DNA from 3 places in the Rothia koreensis genome. Region 2 is predicted to be linked to each of the others. Evidence: predicted binding sites of a transcription regulator. Region 2 holds the regulator's gene; each other region holds the start of a gene.
The links. Region 2 encodes LexA, which represses DNA repair genes until DNA is damaged. Its sites were predicted from a motif close to TCGAACANNTGTTCGA; they were not measured.
Positions count from the first base shown of each region.

Region 1: the regulator LexA is predicted to act here: its motif matches at 4,003-4,018, upstream of ruvA (Holliday junction branch migration protein RuvA).
Region 3: the regulator LexA is predicted to act here: its motif matches at 2,913-2,928, upstream of ACTSLZ_RS02330 (shikimate dehydrogenase).

Region 1 is NZ_CP197643.1:2,021,042-2,027,145, forward strand. Features, by position in the region: gene secD (protein translocase subunit SecD) at 1-1,491, opposite strand, end outside; gene yajC (preprotein translocase subunit YajC) at 1,561-2,151, opposite strand; gene ruvB (Holliday junction branch migration DNA helicase RuvB) at 2,265-3,323, opposite strand; gene ruvA (Holliday junction branch migration protein RuvA) at 3,342-3,989, opposite strand; gene ruvC (crossover junction endodeoxyribonuclease RuvC) at 4,103-4,765, opposite strand; gene ACTSLZ_RS08970 (YebC/PmpR family DNA-binding transcriptional regulator) at 4,792-5,553, opposite strand; gene ACTSLZ_RS08975 (type 1 glutamine amidotransferase) at 5,772-6,104, opposite strand, start outside.
Region 2 is NZ_CP197643.1:2,400,330-2,406,433, reverse strand. Features, by position in the region: gene hflX (GTPase HflX) at 53-1,609, shown strand; gene ACTSLZ_RS10675 (ATP-dependent DNA helicase) at 1,629-3,668, shown strand; gene lexA (transcriptional repressor LexA) at 3,773-4,513, opposite strand; gene ACTSLZ_RS10665 (LysM peptidoglycan-binding domain-containing protein) at 4,841-5,230, shown strand; gene ACTSLZ_RS10660 (histidinol-phosphate transaminase) at 5,257-6,104, shown strand, end outside.
Region 3 is NZ_CP197643.1:519,538-525,641, forward strand. Features, by position in the region: gene ACTSLZ_RS02325 (bifunctional sugar phosphate isomerase/epimerase/4-hydroxyphenylpyruvate dioxygenase family protein) at 76-1,968, opposite strand; gene ACTSLZ_RS02330 (shikimate dehydrogenase) at 1,965-2,849, opposite strand; gene ACTSLZ_RS02335 (YbaK/EbsC family protein) at 3,446-3,994, shown strand; gene ACTSLZ_RS02340 (glycoside hydrolase family 3 C-terminal domain-containing protein) at 4,284-6,104, shown strand, end outside.

The sequences.
Region 1 (6,104 bases), 380 kb from region 2:
GGTCCGCGAGAGCATCACCATGACCGGATGGGTGAACCAGAAGATGACCATGAGGTCAGCGATGGCCGTGAGTCCCAGGGTGAAGGCGAAACCTCGAACGTTGCCGACCGCCACGAAGTACAGGACGACGGCCGCCAGGAGGTTGACGCCCTTCGACGCCCAAATGGTACGCCGGGCGCGCATCCACCCGTGGTCGACGGCCGAAGGCACACTGCGCCCATCGCGCAGGCCATCCCTGATGCGTTCGAAGTAGACGATGAACGAGTCAGCCGTCTGTCCAATAGCCACGATCAGTCCGGCCACGCCCGCAAGCGACAGCCTGTAATTGACGCCCCACCCGAGCAGGGTAATGGCCTCGTAGGTGACCACCCCCGCGACAAGCAGGGATGCGATCGTCACGAATCCGAGGAGTCTGTACTGGAACAGTGAGTACACGCAGACCAGCAACAGACCGATGATGCCGGCAATGATGCCCATCTGCAGTTGGTCCGTGCCCAGCGTCGCGGAGATCTGTTGCTCGGACTGGATGTCGAAGCTGATGGGCAGCGCACCGTACTTGAGCTGTTCCGACAGTCCCTTGGCATCGTCCTCGGAGAAGTCACCGGTGATCTGTGCCTTGCCGTCCGCGATCACGTTCTGCGCGCGTGGTGCCTGGAGCACCCCGCCGTCGAGCATGATGGCGAAGGATGCCTTCGGGTCTTCCTGGTTCTTTCCGTAGAACCCGTACAGGCGCTGCGTCACGTCCTTGAACACGTTCTTGGCGTGATCGTTGAACGTGATGTTCACGCCCCATTGGCCCGTGCTGACGCCTCCCCCGGACTCGGCCTGGGAGTAATCGGCCGTTTTGATGTCCGAACCGTTCAGTTCGACGGGTCCCAGAATGTACTTCTGTTGGCCATCCTCGGAACACGCGACCACGGCCTTGTCGGGATCCAACTGATCGTCCTTGCCCGGGTTGGCCTTGCAGTCGCGTTGTTCGTACTGCTTCTGGAGATCCCCCGTGATCCAGTTGGAATCCGATCCGTTCTGGGGCTCGCCATTCGGATGCGGCAGATCCGCGTCCGCGGTGCGTTGGTCCTCGGGAACAGCACCCCCATCGCCTTGCATCAGGACAGATCGGAAGGACATCTGTGCCGATGCCTGGATCAGATCACGGGTTTCCTGGCTCGGAGTTCCCGGCATCGACACGACGACGTTCCGGCCGGACTGGGTGCTGACCTCGGCCTCGGAAACGCCGGCGCCGTCGACGCGCTGTCGGATGATGTCGACCGCTTGGTCGAGCTGGTCCTTGCTGATGTCGCCGTCGCCATTGGTGACCTTCGGGGAGAGGATCATCTCCGTGCCGCCGGACAGGTCCAGGGCGAGCTGGGGTGACGCGGAGCCACCCAGTTTGGTCGCAGACAGGCCGATGACACCGCCGAGGACCACCACAATGGCGGTCAACAGGAGCAGGGCCTTTCGGGCACTGGACGTGCGCTTTTTCCGAGCCATGAGGATTCCTGAGGATCATAGGTCGAGGTGCTCACCCCGTGGGCAAGCACCTCGAAAATTGCGTATGTTTTAGCGGTTCGAGCCGGTGGGATCGTCGCCGCGGGGGTCGTCCCGGTAACCCGTACCGTCCTGCTCGCCCAGACCTCGAGTCGTTTCGTCGCTCGGCTCACCGTTGAGCCGCGGTCCGTTCTCAGCAGAGGTCGACGTCGATCCGAGACCGCTCTCGGCTGCTGACTCGTTCCCGAAGGCACCGGATCCGCTCTGGGGCTCCTCGGCAACGCCTTGGGCCGCAGCGGCCCGCGCCGCCTCGGGAGTTCCGGGGACCTGCCCGTTGTCGTCCAGAACCGTGGTCACGGCGCCGAGGTGGACCGTGATCTCCGTCTTGGGTGCGACCTCGATGACCGCACGATTGGCCTCGCGGTCGATCGACACGATGGTTCCGAAGACGCCGAACTGCGTCATGACGCGCGTTCCCGGGGTCATCGCGTTCTGGCGCTCCTGCATCTGCTGCCTGGCCTTCTTCTGGCGGCGCATCGGAAGAACGAGGAACACGATGACAACCACCAGCATGAGGCCGAGGAGCAGGAAGTTGGATCCACCGCCCCCGCCCTGGTCGGCTGCCTGCAGGCTTCCGGTCGAATTGATGGTGGAAAGTAGCATGAGTTCCTTACGTCGGTATCTGCGTTGTTCCCGGTCAGCATCCCACCGGGATAAGGGGAAAAACTTTTTAAAGTCTAGAGGAAGATTCTGGGTATCCGGTCAGAAACCGTGGCTCAGGATTCCGGCGGTTCCAGGTCCAGGTGCACCCACGCGGAGGGCAGCGCCACGCGTCCCCGCGGCGTCCGGCCCATCAGCCCTTCACGCACCAGATAAGGCTCTGCCACCGTTTCCACGGTCTCCGTCTCCTCGCCGACCGCGATGGCCAAGGTCGACAGGCCAACAGGTCCCCCGCCGAATTTGTGGATCAGGGATTCGAGAACGGATCGGTCCAGCCGATCGAGCCCCTTCGAATCGACTTCGTACATGTCCAGCGCGGTGGCCGCGGCCCGTGCGTCGATATCGTCCACCGAGTGGACCAGAGCCCAGTCCCGGACCCGACGTAGGAGACGGTTGGCGATACGGGGCGTGCCGCGTGATCGCGAGGCGATCTCGTGGAAGCCTTCGGTGGTGATCTTCAGGTCCAGGAGGCCGGCAGAACGGCGGAGAACGAGCTCGAGCTCATCGACGTCGTAGAACTCCAGGTGACCCGTGAACCCGAAACGGTCCCGCAGGGGCCCGGGCAGGAGGCCTGCACGCGTGGTTGCGCCGACGAGCGTGAAGCTGGGCAGTTCCAGTGGAATCGAGGTGGCCCCCGCGCCCTTGCCGACCACGATATCGACGCGGAAATCCTCCATGGCCATGTAGAGCATCTCTTCCGCGGGGCGTGACATGCGGTGGATCTCGTCGAGGAACAGCACCTCGCCGGGCGTGAGCGAGGAAAGGATGGCGGCCAGATCACCCGAGTGCTGGATGGCCGGACCCGAGCTGATGCGCAAGGGCGAGCCCATCTCCTCCGCGATGATCATCGCCAAAGTGGTCTTTCCGAGTCCCGGAGGACCTGAGAGGAGGACGTGGTCCGCGCTCTTCCCCCGCAGTTTCGAGGCCTCCAGAACCAGTGACAATTGTTGGCGCACGCGCTTCTGCCCGACGAAATCGTCCAGGGCCTTCGGCCGCAACGCCGCCTCGATCGCCTTGTCCTCGGGCTCGACCTCGGCGTCAACCAGCCGCTCCTGCCCCGAGCGCTGCTGGCCCGGCAGATTCTGCGTGTCGTTCTCCGGGAATTGCTGCGTCATTCGTTCCTTTCCGCCCCGCTATTTGGACCGATGGCCCATGCCGCTGGCTCGGCCGAGACTGGCCAGGACGCCCCTCAGGGCATCGGGGACCGTCATGGATTCGGCATCGGGTTCGGCCTCGACGTAGGAATCCACCGCGCCGGCGGCATCCTTCTCCTGCCAGCCTAGGCCCACCAGGGCATCCATGACTTGCGACCGCCACGATGGGCCGGCGCCTGCCTTGCCTCCGGCGTCCGTGGACGAGGCCTCCGCGCCCTCCGGCTCGGGCAGGACGAGCTTGCCCGCGAGTTCAAGGACGATCCGGCGGGCACCCTTGGGGCCGATTCCGGGAACCTTGCTGAATGCTTTGTCATCACCCTCCGCGACGGCCTGGGCCACCTCTGCGGGGGTGTGGACGGACAGAACCGCCAGGGCGATGCGAGGACCGATGCCGGAGACCGAGAGCATCGTGGTGAACACTTCTCTCTCGCTGTCGTCCCGGAATCCGAACAGGGTCAGCGAATCCTCCTTGACGATCAGCGAGGTCTCGAGCCGAGCACGCTCGCCGAGACGCAGGGTCGCCAATGTGCCGGGGGTTGCCTGGACCAGCATCCCGACACCACCGACCTCGATGACTGCCTCGTGGAGGCCAACATGGGTCACGGTGCCCGTCAGAGAAGAAATCATGCGTCCATCTTAATCGAACAAAGTTACGAAAAACATTCACCGGCGCGCCTGTGGACGGAGGTCGTGCCCGCGGCTCCACCGACTCGACCTGTGGCGTGTCCTCGAGGCTCCCGTTATTTTCCGCGACGGGACCGTTCCTCCGCCGCCTTCCACGCCCGCTGAGCGGGCGTCATGGAGCCTCCCTTGGCGCGAGAAGGGATCGACCCCTGGTGCGTCTGGACACCGGTGCCCATGTTGATCCCCGTGCCGATGATTCCGGAGCGCCATCCGTGGCAGATGGCCAAGGCGACGGCGTCGGCGGCGTCGGCCGGCTTCGGCGCGGCGTCCAATTCGAGGATGCGGGCCACCATGCGCCCCACAGATTTCTTGTCCGCCCTCCCGCTGCCGGTCACGGCCGCTTTGACCTCGGATGGGGTGTGCCATGCCACGGGGATGCCGGCGGCGGCAGCTGCCGCAATGACCACGCCGGAGGCGTGCGCGGTTCCGATCACGGTGTTGACGGATTCCTGGGCAAAAATGCGTTCGATGGCCATCACGTCGGGGCGGTAGGTCTCGACCCAACCCTGCATCGCACGCTGGATGTGCAGGACTCGGGCGTCCAGTGACTCACTGGCCTGGGTTCCTGCGGCCCCCGCGTCGACGAAATGCGCTGTGCGGTTCCCGGACATGTCGACCACGCCGAACCCGCACCGTGTGAGCCCCGGATCGACCCCGAGGATGCGCAAGGGACCGGCGGAGGCTGGTGATGCAACGGCTCCGACCGGTCCCTTGTTCATAGCACTCTCCCGAATATGCTCAGCGACTAGTCGTCGGCTTCGAGCTCTTCCATCACGGCGGGCGAGATGTCCGCGTTCGAATAGACGTTCTGGACGTCGTCGAGGGCCTCGACCGCGTCGGCCAGGCGCAGGAACTTGCGTGCACCCTCGGCATCCAGGTCCACTGTCATGGTGGGTCGCCACTGGGGGTCGTCGTTGTTGTAGTCGAGTTCCGCCTCGTCGAGTGCCTTGCGGATCTCCGGAAGGTCGGTCGCCTCGGAGATGACCTCGAACATCTCTTCTTCTTCCTTGACCTCGTCGGCGCCCGCGTCCAGAACGGCCATCAGGACGTCGTCCTCCGTGAGGCCGTCCGTCTTGGCAACCTCGACCACGCCCTTGCGCTCGAACAGGAACGAAACCGACCCGGGGTCGGCCATGGTTCCGCCATTGCGCGTGACCGCAACCCGAACGTCAGATGCGGCACGGTTCTTGTTGTCCGTGAGGCACTCGATGTACAGGGCAGAGCCCTGGGGTCCGCGGGCTTCGTAGAGGATCTCGGAGTACTCGACGACCTCGCCGGTCAGGCCGGCACCGCGCTTGACCGCGCGGTCGATGTTGTCATTGGGCACCGAGTTCTTCTTGGCCTTGGAAATGGCCAGGTCCAGCGCGGGATTGCCGGAGACATCGGCACCGCCCATGCGGGCGGCCACCTCAATGCCCTTGATGTACTTCGCGAAGGCCTTGGCCCGCTTCGCATCGATCGCGGCCTTCTTGTGTTTGGTGGTGGCCCACTTGGAGTGACCCGACATAGATGTGCTCCTCGAATATAGACAATGTCCTTGCGCGGCCGTGCCTGTTCGCCCCGGCCCGGTTCCTCACGCGGATCCCCTCGACGCGTCTGTCGGGCGGCGACAGGGCGTGCCGACCACGCACAAGCCTCAAACCATTGTAACGACGCCAGCAAACGACCAGTTGCCGCCGTGTCGATCCACGGAGGCGTCACCGGCATACCGGGGCCGGAACGGTTTCAGCGCGGTCGGGACGCCGCGACCTCACGGGCACGATCCGCCAAGGAATCGTCGATCTTCGCCGGCTCGAAAGAGCCGAACTTCCGCTCGGCGGCGTGGCGTACGAGATAGTCGGAGATCCGGGGATTCTTGGGGAGCAGGGATCCGTGCAGATAACTGCCGATCACGTGGTGCACGCGGGCCCCCTCGCCGTCGTCGTCGAGGTTGTTGCCCTCGCCCTTGGTCACGGTGCCCAGGCGCTCGACGCCGTCGCCCAAGTAGGTCAGGCCCGAATGGTTCTCGTAACCGACGACCGTCCCGAACTCCTCGGACTCGATCACGATGTTCCCGAT
Region 2 (6,104 bases):
TTGCAGAACACGACGTCGCCGGAAAGCCGTGCGGCACCCCAAGAAAGGCACTATGCCCCAGAACGAAACCACAGGTTCCGCGGACCAGGGCGGTTCGCGGCCGACCGACGCCCAGCTCAGGGCCAGCGTGGATCGAGTCCTCGGTCGATGCTCCGCCGAAGAAGAACACGAGGAAGCGATCCTCGACCGCAAGGCCCCCGAATTGGCCCGCGAGGGCAAGGAACCAACCGCCGCGGAAGGCGACCAGCAGGAACTCGAAGAACGTCGCGCGTTGCGCCGCGTCCACGGTCTCTCCACGGAGCTCGAGGACGTCACCGAGGTGGAATACCGCCAACTGAGGCTTGAGAAGGTCGTCCTGGCGGGGATCTGGTCGGAAGGAACGCAGGCCGAAGCGGAGAACTCATTGCGGGAGCTGGCCGCGCTGGCCGAGACCGCCGGGTCGGAGGTGCGCGACGGCCTGGTCCAGCGTCGCCTCAAGCCCGATCCGGGGACTTTCCTGGGGTCGGGCAAGGCCCAGGAACTCCGCGAGATCGTGCAATCGAGCGGCGCGGACACGGTCATCATTGATTCCGAACTTGCACCCTCCCAGCGGCGCGCCCTCGAGGACATCGTCAAGGTCAAGGTCATCGACCGGACCTCGCTGATCCTCGACATCTTCGCCCAGCACGCCAAGTCGCGGGAGGGCAAGGCCCAGGTTGAACTCGCTCAGCTCGAGTACTTGCTGCCCCGGCTCCGCGGCTGGGGCGATTCCATGTCCCGGCAGGCCGGTGGTCGTGCCGCGGGCGGTGAAGGCATCGGTTCCCGTGGTCCCGGTGAGACCAAGATCGAACTGGACCGGCGTCGTATTCGTTCCCGCATGGCGAAGCTGCGGCGTGAGATCGCGGCGATGAAACCGGCCCGAGAGACCAAACGTCAGAATCGTCGTCGCAACCATGTTCCCTCGGTCGCGATCGCCGGGTACACCAACGCCGGGAAGTCCTCGCTGCTCAACAGGCTCACGGATGCCGGCGTGCTCGTGGAGAACGCGCTGTTTGCGACCTTGGATCCGACGGTCCGCAAGGCCGTGACTCCTGACGGGATCGGCTACACGCTCTCGGACACCGTGGGGTTCGTGCGCTCCCTGCCGACGCAGCTGGTCGAGGCCTTCCGATCCACGTTGGAGGAGGTCGCCGATTCGGACGTCATCCTGCACGTCGTCGACGTCTCCCATCCCGAGCCCGAGGGCCAGATCCGGGCGGTTCGCGACGTGCTGGCCGATGTGGATGCCCACGACGTCCCGGAAATCATTGTGCTCAACAAGGCCGATACGGCCGATCCGTATGTTGTAGAGCGTCTGCGCCAACGGGAACCTCGACACGCCGTCGTGTCGGCTCGTACCGGAGAGGGGATCGACGAGCTCAAACAGCTGATTTCGGACACCATTCCGAGGCCGGACGTTCGGCTCGAACTCCTTGTGCCCTACTCCCACGGAGAGGTTGTCTCGCGGTTGCATTCGTGGGATGCCGAGATCCTCTCGACCGAGTTCGAAGAGGGCGGAACGCGGATGAGCGTTCTGGTCCGTCAGGACATGGCGGCAGATCTGCACGATTACACGATTTCGAACGCCTGAGCTGTCGGAGGCTGGATTCATGGATACTGCTCCGACGGGCGAGGAGCCGGAGACGCTGCCAGGGGCCAAAGATGTCCTGGAGCTGCTGGACACCGCCGTCGACAGGACGGGCGGGCAACGGCGCGACGGGCAGAGGCGCATGGCCGCTCATGTGGCCCAGGCGCTGGAGACGAACAAACATCTGCTGGTTCAGGCGGGTACGGGAACGGGCAAGTCGTTGGCCTATCTGATTCCGGCGATCCGGCGCGCGATCGACGCCGAGTCCCCGATTGTGGTGGCGACCGCGACCTTGGCCCTCCAGGCGCAGATCGTGACCCGGGACATGCCGCGCCTGCTCGAGACCTTGGACGACCAGCTCGAGCGACCGGTCGACGTCGCCCTGCTCAAGGGGCGGAACAACTACGTGTGTCTGCACAAACTCGAGGGCGGGTACCCCGAGGAAGAAGACCCCAACGCGCTCTTCTCCCTGAACTCCGAGGGGGCGTCCGCATCCGGGCATCCGTCTCGCGGCGGCACGGGTCTCGCCGAGGAAATCGTGCGACTCCGCTCCTGGGCGGAAACGAGCGACACCGGAGACCGGGACGAACTCTTGCCCGGGGTCAGCGACAAGGCGTGGAGACAGGTTTCCGTGACCGCGTCCGAATGTCTCGGCCGCAAGTGCCCCCTGGTCGAAGAGTGCTTCTCGGAACTGGCGAGGCAGAAAGCCGGCGAGGCCGACATCGTCATCACCAACCACGCACTCCTGGCCATCAACGCCTTCGAAGGAATCGGCGTCCTTCCTGAGCACGACACCGTGATCGTCGATGAGGCCCACGAACTCGTCGACCGGGTCACGGGTGCCGTGACAGGGGCGATTTCTCCCATCATGGTGCGCTCCGCGGCCAGAGCGGTGCGCAAGCACACGAGCGCCTCCCACGACCCGCTGACCGATGCCGCCGACGCCTTGGACGCCGCGTGCACCGGAAAGCCCGCGGAGCTCATGGCGCACGGTCTGACCCCGGATCTGCAGAGAGCCATGGAACTGGTGCGTGACGCGAGCCGCGCGGCTCTGTCCGACACCAAGCCCGAAGGCAAGGATGCCGACGCCGGCCGACAGACCGCCCGAGCCCGCCTGACCGAGATCCTCGAGCTGGCCGAGAGGACGCTCGGGGCCGACGGCAAGTACGAGGTCGTGTGGATCAGCCGGGTCGGGGGCTGGGAACCGGGACGCGGTTACGTTGCCGCGGCAGACACCGACCCGGCGACCATTCACGTGGCGCCGTTGTCGGTGGCGTCGAGGCTCCGGGAAGGCTTGTTCCAGGACCGTACGGTCGTGCTGACCTCGGCCACCCTCGCCATCGGTCACTCCTTCGACTCGGTGGCCGGCTCGCTCGGACTCATGGGCGAGAAGGCACCCGTGTGGGAGGGCCTCGACGTGGGCTCACCCTTCGACTATCCCAAGCAGGGAATGCTGTATCTCGCGTCGGACCTGCCGAAGCCGGCGCGGGGAGTCTCAGAGGAACAGCTCGAGCGTGTGCTCCAACTGGTCGAGGCCTCGGGCGGAGGGACCTTGGGCCTGTTCTCTTCCAAACGAGGGGCCGAGCAGGCGGCCGAGTACGTGAGGAACAATTCTGACCTGGAGGTCCTCGTCCAGGGCGAGTCCTCACTGCGCGGGCTGGTCAAGGAATTCACGGAAGACGCCGACACCTGCCTCTTCGGGACCATGAGCTTGTGGCAGGGAGTCGACGTTCCGGGCGAATCGTGTCGGCTGGTGATCATCGACCGGATCCCGTTTCCGCGTCCCGATGATCCTCTGTCCTCCGCCCGGGCCCGGGCCGTGAGCCAGACCGGAGGGAACGGATTCATGGCCGTCTCGGCTTATCACGCGGCCATCAGGTTGGCCCAGGGGACCGGACGGCTGATTCGCTCGCAGGACGACCGCGGCGTCGTGGCCGTCCTGGATTCCAGGCTCGCCACGGCACGCTACGGCGGGTTCCTGCGCAGCGCACTGCCCCCGTTGTGGACCACCGACAATCTGCCAACGGTCACTGCCGCCCTGCGGAGGCTCGCCGCCGGGTGATCCCGCGGCTCCGGCGCACACCGACGGGCCGATGCGGACGCGCGGCGAGGCCGCGGGCGTAGGCGCGCGTGCCCCGGAGCGAGTGACGCCGGCTGGGGCGGGACTTACACGGAGCGCAGGACCGAAACGACCTTGCCCATGATCGTCGCGTGGTCTCCGAGAATTGGCTCGTACTGTCGATTCTGAGGCAGCAGCCAGGTGTGCCCGTCCCGTTGCCGGAAGGTCTTGACCGTGGCCTCGTCGTCGAGCAGCGCAGCGACGATGTCGCCGTTCTCCGCGTCGCTCTGCTGGCGGACCACAACCCAGTCGCCGTCGCAGATCGCGGCCTCGACCATCGAGTCTCCTCGCACCTCGAGCATGAAGAGCTGGCCCTGCCCGACCAATTGACGGGGGAGGGCGACGACGTCGTCCACGTGCTGTTCAGCAGTGATGGGAACACCTGCCGCGATCCGGCCGACCAGCGGCACCTGGGCCGTGGCCCCATCCGGTTGGGTCTCCGGGAAGAGCGGCACGACCTTGTCGTTCGATTTTTCTCGTGACGGTTCCGGGGCGGGTCGTTCCCGAGGCGCGGCAGCCGGGAACCGGGGGCTGTCTTCTCCCACGGGTGTTTCGCAGAGCACCTCGATGGCCCGCGGCCGCTTCGGATCGCGACGGATGAGGCCGAGGGCCTCCAACCGCGAGAGCTGATGGGTCACGCTCGACAGGCTGGACAGGCCGACCAGGTCGCCGATCTCTCGCATGGACGGTGGATAGCCGTGCGTCTCGACGGACGATGCAATCGCCTCGAGAATCTTGCGCTGTCGCGGGGTGAGCGGCTTGGCCTGGTGAGGAAGCTGGGTGGCCACCGGTTCGTCCTTCCCTGGAGGTGCTTAAGTTGTCAGTCGCCCCGTGTGTACTGGAACTACGGCTCGGGCGACAACGGTCATCGTGCAGTCGCCCGTTCGGATGCGCTTGGTGAAAGTCGCACCGTGAGGAGTCCTCCCCGGAGGGAAGGCGCTCCGGCCGGTACAACCGATTTTCTTTACCCCTCAGGCTAAGCCAGAGGAAGTGGCAAATCAAACATGTGTTCTATTTTTCTCGACAGTGTTCGAAGACTTTGGTAGAACAGACGTACGAACTCGAACTCCAGTTCGAATACTCATCACTCTCGCCGAATACGAAGGGATCTTCGCATGAGCACGTTTACTCAGACCACAAGCCGCGACGCGGAATGGATCCGTCACGTGGGGACCGCTCGTGTTCGAACCTCGCGCATCTCGCTGACTCGCCGAGGCCGTTTCGTGTTCTTCGGGGTGCCGGTGCTCTCCGCCGTCGTCGTCGTCGCGGTGGCTCTCATGATGTTCCTCGTGCCCGGCACCGCGCAGGCGGGTACGGAGAGTGCCGCCTCGACCACGCAGTCCGTTGTCGTCGGCAGCGGGGACACGCTGTGGGACATCGCTCGGGACGTGGACTCCAGTGCGGATGTTCGAGTGACCATGGACAAGATCAACGATCTGAACGATCTGGGCAGCGGGCAGGTTACTCCCGGACAGCGTCTTATTGTCCCGATAATTTCGGAGTGAGGATCGGCGGTCCTTAGCATAGTGGGGTGACTGACTCATTGGACGCGCTGAACAACCTGCCCCTCCGGGACGACCTTCGCGGTCGGTCCCCTTACGGTGCCCCCATGCTCGAGGTGCCGTACGCGTTGAACGTCAACGAAAACACGCATCCGATGCCGACCGAGGTTGTGGAGGCGGTGACCGAAGGAGTGCGAGAAGCGGCTCGTTCGCTCAACCGCTATCCGGACCGTGATTTCACGGAGCTCCGTTCAGAACTCGCCGCGTTCGTGGGACACGGCCTCGACCAGAACAATCTGTGGGCGGCCAATGGGTCGAACGAAATTCTCCAGCAGATCCTGCAAGTTTTCGGGGGACCGGGACGCCGGCTCATGAGTTTCGTTCCTACGTATTCGATGTATCCGCTCTTGGCTTCGGGGACCAACACCGAGTTTGTGGCGGGGGAAAGGGCCGAGGACTTCTCGCTGTCTCCCGAATCCGCGGCACGTCAGGTCGCCGATCAGCAGCCGGCCATCACGATCCTCTGCTCCCCGAACAACCCGACCGGCACGGCTCTCGACCCCGAGGTCGTCGAGGCCGTGTACGACGCCGCGACATCCTTCGACGGAATCGTCGTGGTCGATGAAGCCTACGCTGAGTTCGCGAGGGACCCCGACCGGACGTCGCTCAGGTTGTTGCCGGGGCGCGAACGACTCATCGTCAGCCGAACCATGAGCAAGGCATTCGCCCTCGCGGGCGCCAGGATCGGGTACTTCGCGGCGGCTCCTGCCGTGGTGGATGCGATCAAGCTGGTCAGGCTCCCGTACCACTTGTCCGCCGTCACACAGGCCACGGCATTGGCCGCCCTGCGTCACCGCGGGAGGCTCCTGGCCAACGT
Region 3 (6,104 bases), 1.0 Mb from region 2:
GCTTCATCGCCGCTCGCTCCATCCCCGCTCGCCGCATCCCCGCACGCTCCTTCCCGTGGCAGGGAGGGCGACCCCTCAGCGGGACAGGAGCGAGTGGGTGTACTGGCTGGCCATGCGGACCGGAGCGTTGGGGGCGCCGTAGCCGCCGTACCCGTCCAATCGCTGCACGACCTCGAAGAACAGGCTTCCCACGGTCTGCGTGTAGAAGTGCAGGAATTCTCCACGACCGTCCCGGTCGTACAGGAGGTTCAGCGAGGAGAGCTCCTCGATCTTGGCATCGGGCAGATCGAACCGTGCCCGCAGGTCCTCGTAGTAGTTGTGCGGGATCGGGAGGAACCGCAGTCCGGAAGCCTGGGCCCTCCGGGCCAGACGGACGACGTCGGTGCATGCGAACGCGATGTGCTCGACCTCGGGCTCACTGCCCAGGTCCGGGGCCACGTTCAACGGGAGCCGGACGCTGCCGGATTCGTTGCGCACGACCTGCGAGCTGACCAGGCCGGTCGGCCCAGGGACGTCTTGGGACGGCTGGACCGTGAGCCCCAGGGCCGCACGGTAGAACAGCACGGACTCGGGATAGTGGTGCTTGGGCTGGGCCAGATTCACGTGGTCAATCCCCGTGATGAGGGGCAGGTCGTGATCCGTTTCTGGGTCCGGCCGACGCCGCGCGGCGACGTCGAGGTGATCCGGCCAGGAGAATTCCGTGAGCCACCGGTCGCCCCCGGCCGACTGGGGAGGGCAGAAGAAGATCTCGGTTCCGTCCGGTGCGAGGTAGGCGGGGAACGGCTGTTCTCCTTCTCGGGTCACGCGGGGGACTTCGGGGACCATCAGGGCCGAGGCGTGTGCGGCCGCGGCGGCGTCGTGCTGGACCTCGAATCCCAGGGAGGCCATGCTCGGTGCATCCTGCGCGCGCGGTTCCTCGTTGATGACCACGCGGGCGTCCCCATGCTCCCAGAGCTGAACCGGTTTGCTCGTGTGTCGTCCACGGTGGTTGAAGCCCAGGTGGGACAGGAGCATCTCGACCTGTTCCGTCTCCTGGCCGCGGACCTCCGCCCACGTGATGCCCTGGGGAACCACGGCTCCCGGCAGCCTGGTGAGTTCGCCGATCCGTGCGGTGGCCCGGCTGACGTTCGTGGTGGTCCCGGTGGACGCCTCGAGCGTGCGTGCCGTCCGGTCCTGGAGCCAGATCAGGGACCGCAGGGCGTCGACCGCGGTGCGGTGAACGCGCGTCTGCCGGAAGGAGTCGTTGAAGATCTCGAGGGAGAGGGGGCCGGAATACCCTCCGGCCAGGAGCTTGATCATGAAATCCACGAGGTCGAATCCGCCTTCGCCCGGGAAGACCCGGAAGTGGCGGGACCACGAGAGGACGTCCAGGGACATCAGCGGGGCGTCAGCGAGCTGGACGAAGAAGACCTTGTCGCCTGGGATGTCAGGAACGGTCTCGGTCGACCACTGCCGCGACAGGATGTGGAAGGTGTCGAGGCAGACGCCCAGGTTCTCCCGGTCGGCCGCCTCGACCAGGCGCCACGAGTGCTCGAAGTCGTTGACGAACCTGCCCCACGCCAGAGCCTCGTAGGCGAGACGGATCCCGTAGTCTGCGGCGAGATCGGCCATGCGTGCCAGCTGGGAGGCGACGACGGCGTCGTCGTCCACGGTGGCGGTCCCGGCGTTGGAGGGGATGAGCATGAGGTCCATGCCCAGGCGATTCATGAGCCGGAATTTCTCCTCGACGCGGCGGAGCGTGTCCTGGAACAGCTGCTCCTCGGTCCCTTCGGCATCCCGGAACGGTTGGTACAGGTCGAGGGTCAGCCCGAGCTCGGCGGCGTAGTTTCGAATGTGTTCCGGCGTCTCGGGCGCGACGACGAGGTCCTGCTCGAAGACCTCGATCCCGTCGAACCCGGCGGCCGCGGCCGCGCGCATCTTCTGGCGCAGGGATCCGGAGAGGCAGACGGTGGCGATCGACGTTCTCACAGCGATTCTCCTTGTTGGGCGGCGATGAGTCGTTCGAAGTGGGTTCGCAGGGATGCGTCGTCGGGCCGGATCCCGGTGATGAGTTCGAAGGCGTCGACGGCCTGCCCCACGGCCATGTAGCCGCCCGGAAGGACCCGACAACCGAGCTCTCGCGCCCGCCGGATGAGCGCGGTTTCCTGCGGGAGGTAGATGACGTCGGCAACCCAGAGATCGGGCCGCAAGAGGTCAAGATCCAGCGGTGCTCCGGGGTGGTGGTGCATTCCGATGGGTGTCGCGTTGACCAGGCCGTCCGCAGCCTTCACGGCGTCGGGAAGGGTCTCTGGGGTGAGGGCGTCCACGGTCGCCGCGGGGAACTGGGCCGACAGCTCGCGTGCCCTGGCTTCGGCGCGGGACCGGTCGAGGTCGTACAGGGACAGGTGGCCGACGCCGCGGGAGAGCAGGGCATAGGCCGTGGCCGAACCGGCACCGCCCGTACCGAGCTGGACGACGTCGTCGAGGGTCGCTCCGGGCAGACCCTGATCGAGCGCGTGGGCGAATCCCGAGAAGTCCGTGTTGTGCCCGATGAGGCGCCCGTCCTCCCGAACCACGGTGTTGACCGCGCCGAGACGCTCGGCATCGGGGGCGAGCTTGTCCAGGTGGGCAATGATGGACTGCTTGCAGGGGAACGTAATGTTGAAGGCGTTGAAGCCCAGTTCGAGGGCGGTCTTCATGAGCTGTGGGGCGCGGTCGACGCCGTCGGCGATGGTGTCCAGATCGATGGGACGGTAAATGTACCGAAGACCCAGACGATCCGCCGCCTCTTCGTGCATCGGGGCACTGAGCGTCGCGGTGATCCCGCTGCCGATCAGTCCGACTACATACGATTCGCCCACCAGGCTCATAACGCTCCGATCCTTCCGGCCACGACGTACCACCCTCACGGTACCCAGCCCGCGGGTCGTATGGCGCATGGACGTTCGAATGGCGCACAGGTTGAGGGGTGGGCGGCGACTTCCGGCTCTTTGGCCGCGAGGTGGCGGATTTGTGCGTTCCTTGCGGCGAGGTGGCAGTTTTGGGACGTTTTCGGGCCGAAAACTGCACGGGATTGCCACTTCGGCCCGGGTCCTGCACGTGGTTGCCACTTCGACGCTGTGTTCCCGGCTGCCGGCCCGCGAGGTGGCAGTTTCGTGCGTTCGTTCCGGCGAGGTGGCAGTTTTGGGATGTTTTCGGGTCGAATACTGCACGGGATTGCCACCTCGCCGCGGGTCCTGCACGTGGTTGCCACCTCGACGCTGTGTTCTCCGCTGCCGGCCCGCGAGGTGGCAGTTTCGTGCGTTCGTTCCGGCGAGGTGGCAGTTTTGGGACGTTTTCGGGCCGAAAACCGCACGGGAGTGCCACCTCGCCGCGGATTCTGCACGAGACCGCCACCTCGACGCCGCCCCGAAACACCGCCCCGTCCCCCCCCCATGTCGACCGGGCGGCTTCGTAGACTGGCCGCATGGCAACTCCCGAAGGAACTTTGAACTGGACTCCGCTCCTGGATGCCCTGGAGCTCGTGGCGCAACCGGTGGCCGACGTCGCCCGCGCCGGGGCCGTACCCGGGGCCCGCGTGGCCGCGATCAGCGAGACTCTGGCGGATACCGCCGAGTTCTGCGAGGCGTACGACGTCGCCCCGGAGGCCTCCGCGAACTGCGTGATCGTGCGCGGCAAACGGGGTGAGTCCGTGATCGATGCCGCCGTGATCGTTCTCGCAACGGATCGGGCCGACGTCAACAAGACGGTCCGGAAGCATCTCGACGCTCGCAAGGTCTCGTTCGCGGATCAGGCATCCACCGAAGAGGCAACGGGGATGACGTCGGGCGGCATTACTCCGGTTGGTCTGCCGGGGGACTGGAGAATCCTGATCGATCGTCGGGTGGTGGATTCCGACGTCGTCGTGGTCGGCGGGGGTGTCCGGGGGTCGAAACTGCTTGTGCCGGGATCCGAGCTCGCCGAATTGCCCGGTGCCGAGGTCCTCGAGCTGGCCGTTCCGGTGCAGGCGGAGTAGCAGGAGCGGTCGGTCCTGGTCGGCATCTGTCCGTAGCCGATTGTGCTTGTCGCCGGCTATCCGGGGCTCTTTCCCGTGGCGATCGTTATCGGCATCATGGGAGCGGTGGCTGTGATCCCGATCAAGTCCGCTCGATAACCGGTCGGCCCGCTCCTGAACCGGTCGGCCCGCCCTCCTGCACCCAACACTTCACCCGACCCCCACCCCACCGACGGACCCCCACCAACCAACCCCCCACCATCGACCCCAACGACCCCACCACAGAATCAGCGACATCGAGGGAGACATCATGACGAACGTCCGAGAACTGACTCTCGAGGACAAGGCAAGCCTGCTCAGCGGCAAGGACTTCTGGACCACCAAAAATATCGACCGGGCCGGTGTCCCATCGATCATGATGACGGACGGGCCCCACGGCCTGCGCAAGCAGACGGGGTCCAGCGACAACTTGGGCATCAATGATTCGATCCCCGCCACATGCTTTCCTCCGGCCGTCGGCCTCGGTTCGGCCTTCGACCCGGACTTGGCCAAGAAGGTCGGCGTCGCCCTGGGTGTGGAGTCCGCGATCGAGGACGTCTCGGTCCTTCTGGGGCCCGGCGTCAATATCAAGCGCTCGCCCCTGTGCGGACGCAATTTCGAGTATTTCTCCGAGGAACCGCACCATGCGGGCGTCGTCGCCACCGGGATGGTGCGGGGCATGCAGTCGCAGACGGTCGGCGCATCCCTCAAGCATTTCGCGGCGAACAACCAGGAGACGGACCGGATGCGCGTCTCGGCCGACGTCGACCCCCGACCGCTCCGCGAGATCTACTTCCGTGCCTTCGAGCGCGTGGTCAAGAACGCGCAGCCCTGGACCGTGATGTGCTCGTACAACAAGGTCAACGGGACGTACGCGTCCGAGCACCCGTGGCTGCTCACCGACGTCTTGCGCGACGACTGGGGCTTCGAAGGTCTGGTGGTCTCCGACTGGGGCGCGGTCAACGACCGGGTCAAGGGCGTCGCGGCGGGGCTGGATCTGGAGATGCCGTCCTCGGACGGTGTTACGGATGCTCAGATCGTCGACGCCGTCCGCAACGGCGACCTGGACGAGGCGTTGGTCGACCGGGCGGCGCAACGGGTTCTGGACCTGGTCGAGAAATCCGGACACCTCGAGAAGCCTGACGACCCGCTCGACGTCGACGCCCACCACGCCCTGGCACGTGAGGCCGCGACACGATCCGTCGTCCTGCTCAAGAACGAAGGGTCGCTGCTTCCGCTCGCCGAGGGACAGGACATCGCCTTGATCGGCGAGTTCGCCCGGACCCCGCGTTACCAGGGCGGAGGCTCCTCCCACATCAACCCGACTCGGCTGGACACGGCGCTGGACAGCTTCACCCAGGCCGTGGGGGACAGGGTCTCCTTCGCTCCTGGCTTCACGTTCGACGGCGAACCGTCGGAGTCCCTGCGCGCCGAAGCGGTCGAGGTGGCCCGTTCGAGCGACGTCGCCGTCCTCTTTCTCGGTCTGCCCGACGCCGCCGAGTCGGAAGGCTTCGATCGCACCACGATCGATCTGCCCGCTGACCAGATCGAGCTCCTGGACGAGGTGGTGGAGGCGAACCCCCGGACCGTGGTCGTTCTGTCCAATGGCGGGGTCGTTTCCTTGCCCTTTGCGGACACCGTACCGGCGATTGTCGAGGGCTGGCTCCTGGGACAGGCCGGCGGCTCCGCGATCGTGGACATCCTCACGGGTGCGGCCGATCCGTCCGGACGACTCAGCGAAACGATCCCGCACCGGCTCGAGGACAACCCCTCATTCGGCAACTTCCCCGGTGAACTGGGGCACGTGAGGTACGGCGAAGGTATCCACGTCGGCTACCGGTGGTACGACAAACGCGGCCTCGACGTCGCCTTCCCCTTCGGCCACGGCCTCACCTACACCGAGTTCGAGTACGGGGAGCCCACGGCCCGGGTGAACGGCCAAGGCGACATCGACGTCTCAGTGGGCGTGACCAACGTGGGCCCGCGCGACGGACGCGAAGTCGTGCAGGTGTACGTCGGGCGAGATGAATCCGCCGTGGACCGGTCCCCGCGCGAGCTCAAGGCGTTCTCCTCGGTCGAGATTGCCTCGGGG